Regions from separate parts of the Burkholderia stabilis genome, predicted to be linked through region 2. Evidence: predicted binding sites of a transcription regulator. Region 2 holds the regulator's gene; the other holds the start of a gene.

Region 1 (3,656 bases), 150 kb from region 2:
GTTTCGAGGAAGCCTTGCGGCTCGGCGAACGCGCCGGCGGCGGCCGTCAGCGCGGCGGCGGCCAGTGCGCCCGTCGCGAGGCGGCGAAGCGGGGCGGATTGAATCATCTCGGTCTCTCCTGGGGGACGCGCCGCCGTGGCGGCGCGCGAAAAACGGGTGGCGCGGGCGCGGCGGTCAGAACGTGATGGTCGTACGTGCGCCGAGCACGAACGTGTTGCGCAGCGGCTGCGTCGCGTCGCTCGGGTTCTGGCCGGCGCCGGCATTGAACGTGTACTGCGCGTCGGCCGCGATCACCCACCACGGGTTGACCTGGTACTGATAGGTCGCCTCGAGCGTCGTCTCGCGGGTGCGCACGCCGTACGGGCCGGTCGCGAACGACCGCGCGCTCTGGTCGAGGTCGTTCACGTGGCTGCCGACCTGGATGTACGTGACGGCGAGGCCGACGCTGTCGTTGTCGCGGCCTTCGAACGGCGCCTTCAGCACGATGCCGGCATTGGCCGACAGGCTGACGAGATTGCGGTCGCCCGGCGCGCCCATCACGCGCGCGAACACGCCGAGGCTGCGCGGGCCGGTCGGGTCCGGGCGCCAGATCATCTGGTCGGCCACCGCGTAGAAGCTGTAGTCGCCGTGGTGCTGCTGCGCGTTGCCGTTCGATGCCGGATCGGAGAGCGACAGCCCGTCGGTGCCGACGTTCTGGTCCGCGAAGCGGCCGTTGTGATACCAGACGCCGATCTTGTAGGTGCCCGGCAGCCCGTTCGAGTGGCCGGTATCCATTTCGCCGTCGGACGGCTGGTTCAGCGCGTACTGCAGCTCGCCGATGTAGAGCGTGCCGTTGTGCAGGTTGAAGTTGGTGCCGCTCAGGTTGTTCGGGTCGTTGCCGAGCGGATCGCCGTCGAACACGCCCGCGAGCGCGGTGAGCTTCGGCGTGATCTGCGCGCGCACGCGCACGCCGAGGCCCGCGAGCGGGTACGCGGGGCCGCCGTTCGGCAGGTCGTACGACGGCAGCGCGGGCCAGCCGAACATCGTGTTGATGAACGTGTTCGCATACGTGCTGACCATGAATTCCTGGTCCAGGCTCTGCTGGCCGATCTTCACGTCGACGCGCTTGTCGAGGAACGATTGCTGGTACCACAGCTCCCAGAGGCGCGTCGTGTCCTGCGCCTCGATGCCGCTCGCGGTGTTGAGCGTGCCGAGATTGCGCGCGCTCAGGTTGGTGCCGTGGATCTGCAGCGCGCTGACGTTGAACGTGCCGCCGGGCAGGCCGATCGCCTTTTGCGTATCGACCGTCAGCGTGGCCGTGGTCAGCCCGTCGTATGCACCGCCGCGGTTCAGGCCGCCGCGCAGGTTCGCGAGGTATTCGCTGGTTTCGGTGATCTGCAGGGTCGCGCCGTACTTGCCGAGCCACGGGCGGATGCCGCCCATGTCGCCGAGCAGGCTCTGGCGTGTCCAGATGCCGGTCCACATGTCGGTCGGCTTCGCCTGGATCGAGAGGTCGGCCTCGGGTGCTTCGGGTTGCGCGTCGACCGGCGTGGCGGCGAACGCGGCGCCGCTTGCGAACGATGCGCACGCGACGATGGCCGCACAGGCGGCAGGGCGCATCCGGGCGCGGATGCGGTCTCCGTTGAACGACGCAACCTTCATATCTGATCCCTGGTTCTATTTGGTTTGGAGTCCTGCTTGTCGGTCGCCGTCCGAACGCTCGGCACACGTTGGCCAGGGCATGAAGAGGAACGCAACGCGGCGCATCGTAGGAGTGTCAAATGGGAAAGTCAATGTAAACGAGAATGATTCGCATTAAATTACTGATTGTAATGTGAGGCCTTACGGATAAGGCTCGGCCCGTGTTTAGCAGTGAGGTAAACCGTAAATATCAGTGAAATGAAATTGAATGATTCGATGCGGACCGAGGGGGGCGCGGGAAGGTGGCGCGAAGGGTCGTCCGGCGAGCGCGAAATGGCGCGTTGCGGCGGACGGAGTCGACGCCTGCACAAGTATTTTTATGCAATGCCGTCAGGCGCAGGAACTCCGTGCTTACCCGGTGTCCAAACGGGGCTGGATGAAATTCGCGGGCCGCCCGGGCCCGCCCGGCGGGCAGGGTGGTGATGCGCAGGGTTTTGTTTTGAAAGGGTTTTTTGCTGTTTTTGCGTGGTTTTTACGCTGCTGCGCTGCCCCGAAAATTCATCTGGCTTCCCTTCTTGAATTTGTCAAAACCCGTCCATATAATTAGCACTCGCTGCACGAGAGTGCTAACAATTCTCTGCCGGGCGATTTGCCGGGCAGATTCCCTAAGCGTTCTTCAATCTCAGTCAAGAGAGGAGTGAATATGAACCTTCGTCCTTTGCACGATCGCGTGATCGTCAAGCGCCTGGATCAGGAAACCAAGACCGCCTCGGGCATCGTGATCCCCGAAGCTGCTGCTGAAAAGCCGGACCAAGGCGAGATCCTCGCGGTTGGCCCGGGCAAGCGCGACGACAAGGGCGCCCTGATCGCGCTCGACGTGAAGGTCGGCGATCGCGTCCTGTTCGGCAAGTACGCAGGTCAGACCGTGAAGGTCGACGGCCAGGAACTGCTGGTCATGCGCGAAGAAGACATCATGGCCGTGGTCAACGCTAAGTAAGCGTCCGCCGACGGTACATATTCCCAAGAATTCAAGGAGTTAGAAGATGGCAGCTAAAGACGTCGTATTCGGCGATTCCGCCCGTTCGAAGATGGTCGAAGGCGTGAACATTCTCGCCAACGCAGTCAAGGTCACGCTGGGTCCGAAGGGCCGCAACGTGGTGCTCGAGCGCAGCTTCGGCGGCCCGACGGTCACCAAGGACGGTGTGTCGGTCGCGAAGGAAATCGAGCTGAAGGACAAGCTCCAGAACATGGGCGCGCAAATGGTCAAGGAAGTCGCTTCCAAGACCAGCGACAACGCAGGCGACGGCACGACGACGGCAACCGTCCTCGCGCAATCGATCGTTCGCGAAGGCATGAAGTACGTCGCATCGGGCATGAACCCGATGGACCTGAAGCGCGGCATCGACAAGGCAGTCGCAGCGGCTGTCGAAGAGCTGAAGAAGATCAGCAAGCCGTGCACGACGAACAAGGAAATCGCACAGGTCGGCTCGATCTCGGCGAACAGCGATTCGTCGATCGGCGATCGCATCGCTGAAGCGATGGACAAGGTCGGCAAGGAAGGCGTGATCACCGTCGAAGACGGCAAGTCGCTGGCCGACGAACTCGACGTCGTCGAAGGCATGCAATTCGACCGCGGCTACCTGTCGCCGTACTTCATCAACAACCCGGACAAGCAAGTCGCCGTCCTCGACAACCCGTTCGTGCTGCTGCACGACAAGAAGGTGTCGAACATACGTGATCTGCTGCCGGTACTCGAGCAAGTCGCGAAGGCTGGCCGTCCGCTGCTGATCATCGCTGAAGACGTCGAAGGCGAAGCGCTCGCAACGCTGGTCGTCAACAACATCCGCGGCATCCTGAAGACCGTTGCAGTCAAGGCGCCGGGCTTCGGCGATCGCCGCAAGGCAATGCTGGAAGACATCGCGATCCTGACCGGTGGTCAAGTCGTCGCGGAAGAAACCGGCCTGACGCTCGAGAAGGCAACGCTGGCAGAACTGGGCCAGGCGAAGCGCATCGAAGTGGGCAAGGAAAACACGACG
Region 2 (3,656 bases):
ATTCGTCGCGCACTTCCATCCCGATCTCCTCGATCGTCTCCAGACAGTCGGCCGTGAAGCCGGGGCAGAACACGTCGGCCCGCCGCACACCGGCCTCGCCGAACTCGCGCAGCGTCGGCGCGGTGTACGGCTGCAGCCATTCGGCCTTGCCGAAGCGCGACTGGAAGGTGACGCGGCATTCGGTCGTCGACAGCCCGAGCGCGGCCATCAGCAGCGCGCCCGTCTGCTGGCACTGGTCGTGATAGGGATCGCCGAGATCGAGCGTGCGCTTCGGCACGCCGTGAAAGCTCAGCACGAGCTTGTCGCCGGCCGCGAAGTCGGGCCGGCCGTGCTGCGCCCAATATTGGCGCACCTGCTCGGCAAGCGCATGGATATAGGCCGGATGGTCGGCATAGTGCCGCACCGTACGCACCTCCGGCTGGTTGCGCATGCGCGCGAGCGCGTCGAAGGCGGCGTCGAAGGCGGTGGCCGTGGTCGACGCCGAGTATTGCGGATACATCGGCATCAGCAGCACGCGCTCGACGCCCAAGCGCTTGAACTGCGCGAGCGCGTGCGCAATGTTCGGGCTGCCGTAGCGCATCGCGTAATCGACCAGCACGTGATAGCCGTTCGACGTGAGCAGGTGCCGCACGCCGTCGGTCTGGCGCTCGGTATGCACGCGCAACGGCGAGCCCTCGGGCATCCACACGGCCGCGTATTTCTTCGCGGACGCGCGGCCGCGCAGCGGCAGGATCAGCGTGCGCAGCAGCACCTGCCAGACGGCCTGCGGAATTTCGACGACGCGCGGATCCGACAGGAATTCGGCCAGATAGCGCCGCACGGCGCGCGGCGTGGGGGCGTCGGGCGTGCCGAGATTGATCAGCAGCACGCCGATGCGATGGGCGGCCGCGATACTCGAAGGCGGCTCAAGATCGAAACGCATGGGCAAGAACGTGCTCTGGGCACGGGACCGGACGGCTCTCAATTATAGCGGGCTGCCTCGTGCCGTTCGGCCGACTGTCGGCGCGTGCGGCACCGCGTCATGATGACGGGGCGGGATCGGGCGGGTTCGGCCGGCTCTACTGCTGGCTCAGCGTGAGCGACAGCAGGCGCGCGGTGATGTCGACGATCGGAATCACACGGTTGTACGCCATGCGGGTCGGGCCGATCACGCCGAGCGTGCCGACGATCTGCCCGTTCACCTCGTAAGGCGCGGTGACGACGCTCATTTCCTCGATCGGCACGAGCGTCGATTCGCCGCCGATGAAGATCTGCACGCCCTGGGCGTGGCTCGACACGTCGAGCAGTTGCAGGAGGCCCGTCTTTTGGTCGAACACGTCGAACAGCTTGCGCAACCGTGCCATGTCGGAGGAAAGATCCGCCACCTCGAGCAGGTTGCGCTCGCCGGAAATCAGCACGGTGTCCTCGGTGTCGGGCACCTCGGTGCTGGCCGTCACGGCCGCGTGCATCAGCGTGGTCATGTCGCCGCGCAGCTGGTCGATCTCGTCGCGCAGGCGGCGGCGCACCTCGTCGAACGACAGGCCGGCGAAATGCGCGTTGATGTAGTTGGAGGCTTCGGTCAGCTGCGACGGCGAGTAGTCGCGCGGCGTCGCGAGCATCCGGTTCTGCACGTCGCCCTCGGGCGTCACGATGATCAGCAGGATGCGCTTGTCCGACAGGCGCATGAACTCGATCTGCTTGAACACGTGGCTGCGGCGCGGCGTCAGCACGACGCCCGCGAACTGCGACAGGTTCGACAGCACGCTCGCGGCGGCCGCGACCACCCGCTGCTGCGGCTCGCCGGCCTGCAGCGTGTTCTGCACCTGCCGCGCCACGGCCTCGGCGTCGATCGGCGCCTCGACCGTCAGCATCGTGTCGACGAACAGGCGATAGCCGCGCGGCGTCGGCACGCGGCCGGCCGACGTGTGCGGGCTCGACACGAGGCCGAGCTCCTCCAGGTCGGACATCACGTTGCGGATCGTCGCCGGGCTCAGCTCGAGCCCGGAGTAACGGGACAACGTGCGCGAGCCGACTGGCTGACCGTCGGCGATATACCGTTCGATCAGGGTTTTCAGGAGGGTTCGTGCGCGAGGATCTAGCATGGTGGAAAATTTTAGCGCAACCGCGCGACCGCGGCGAGTGGCGTCGGCCGCCATTGCCCGGGCCGGCCCGATCCGGCCCCGCCGGCGCACAGGCGGTTCTTTTCGTCAACGAGCTATGGTGTAATGCCGGCATGAAAACCGGTAATCAGTTCAATACTGTCGCGCTCGTCGGCCGGAGCAACACGCCCGGCATCGCCGAGCCGCTCGCCACCCTGGCTGCCAGCCTCGCGCAGCTAGGCTTCGAAGTCGTCTTCGAAGGCGATACCGCGCGCGAGTTCGGCATCACCGGCTATCCGGCGCTCACCCCGGCCGAAATCGGGGCGCGCGCGGACGTGGCGGTCGTGCTGGGCGGCGACGGCACGATGCTCGGCATCGGCCGCCAGCTCGCGCCGTACAAGACGCCGCTGATCGGGATCAACCACGGGCGGCTCGGCTTCATCACAGACATCGCGGCAGCCGACATGCACGCGCGCGTCCCCGTGATGCTGGCGGGCAAGTTCGAGCGCGAGGAGCGCTCGCTGCTCGAGGCCCGGATCATGCGCGACGGCGAACCGATCTACCACGCGCTCGCCTTCAACGACGTCGTCGTGAACCGCAGCGGCTTCTCCGGGATGGTCGAGCTGCGCGCGTCGGTCGACGGCCGGTACATGTACAACCAGCGTTCGGACGGCCTGATCGTCGCCACGCCGACCGGCTCGACCGCCTATGCGCTGTCGTCGGCCGGCCCGATCCTCCATCCGCAGCTGCAGGGCATCGTGCTCGTGCCGATCGCGCCGCATGCGCTGTCGAACCGGCCGATCGTGCTGCCGGACGATTCGAAGATCGCGATCCAGATCGTCGGCGGGCGCGACGTCAACGTGAACTTCGACATGCAGTCGTTTACCGCGCTCGAACTGAACGACACGATCGAGGTGCGCCGCTCGAAGCATACGGTGCCGTTCCTGCACCCGATCGGCTACAGCTACTACGCGACGCTGCGCAAGAAGCTGCACTGGAACGAACACGCATCGAACGAAGACGACAAGGCGTCCTGACGCCCCTCCCGCCCGACACCATGCTCCGCCACCTCTCGATCCGCGACTTCGTCATCGTCGCCGCGCTCGATCTCGAATTCGACAGCGGCTTTTCCGTCTTTTCCGGCGAAACCGGCGCCGGCAAATCGATCCTGATCGACGCCCTTGCCCTCGCGCTCGGCGAACGCGCCGACGCGAGCGTCGTGCGCGCCGGCTGCGGCCGCGCCGACATCACGGCCGAATTCACGCCGCACGACCGCGTCGCGCGCTGGCTCGACGAACACGCGTTCGACACCGAGGACACCGTGATGCTGCGCCGCGTGATCGATGCGAACGGCCGTTCGCGCGCGTTCATCAACGGCACCAGCGCGACGCTCGCGCAACTGCGCGAACTCGGCGAGATGCTCGTCGACATCCACGGCCAGCACGCGCACCAGCTGCTGATGCGGCCCGACGCGCAGCGCGAGCTGTTCGATACGCACGCGGGGCTCGTCGCCGATGCCGCGAACGTCGCGCGCGCATGGCGCGTGTGGCGCGACGCGACGCAGGCGATCGACGCCGC

What was found. Region 2 encodes HrcA, which represses chaperone genes, less so after heat shock. Its sites were predicted from a motif close to TTAGCACTCNNNNNNNNNGAGTGCTAA; they were not measured.
Region 1: groES (co-chaperone GroES) is a predicted target of HrcA. The motif match lies at 2,224-2,250, and genes of this name have one in related genera.

Annotation. Positions count from the first base shown of each region.
Region 1 covers NZ_CP016442.1:1,675,005-1,678,660, reverse strand. The annotation lists gene BBJ41_RS07870 (hypothetical protein) at 1-107, opposite strand, end outside; gene BBJ41_RS07865 (carbohydrate porin) at 175-1,641, opposite strand; gene groES (co-chaperone GroES) at 2,324-2,617, shown strand; gene groL (chaperonin GroEL) at 2,664-3,656, shown strand, end outside.
Region 2 covers NZ_CP016442.1:1,823,272-1,826,927, forward strand. The annotation lists gene hemH (ferrochelatase) at 1-922, opposite strand, end outside; gene hrcA (heat-inducible transcriptional repressor HrcA) at 1,059-2,081, opposite strand; gene BBJ41_RS08525 (NAD kinase) at 2,213-3,115, shown strand; gene recN (DNA repair protein RecN) at 3,136-3,656, shown strand, end outside.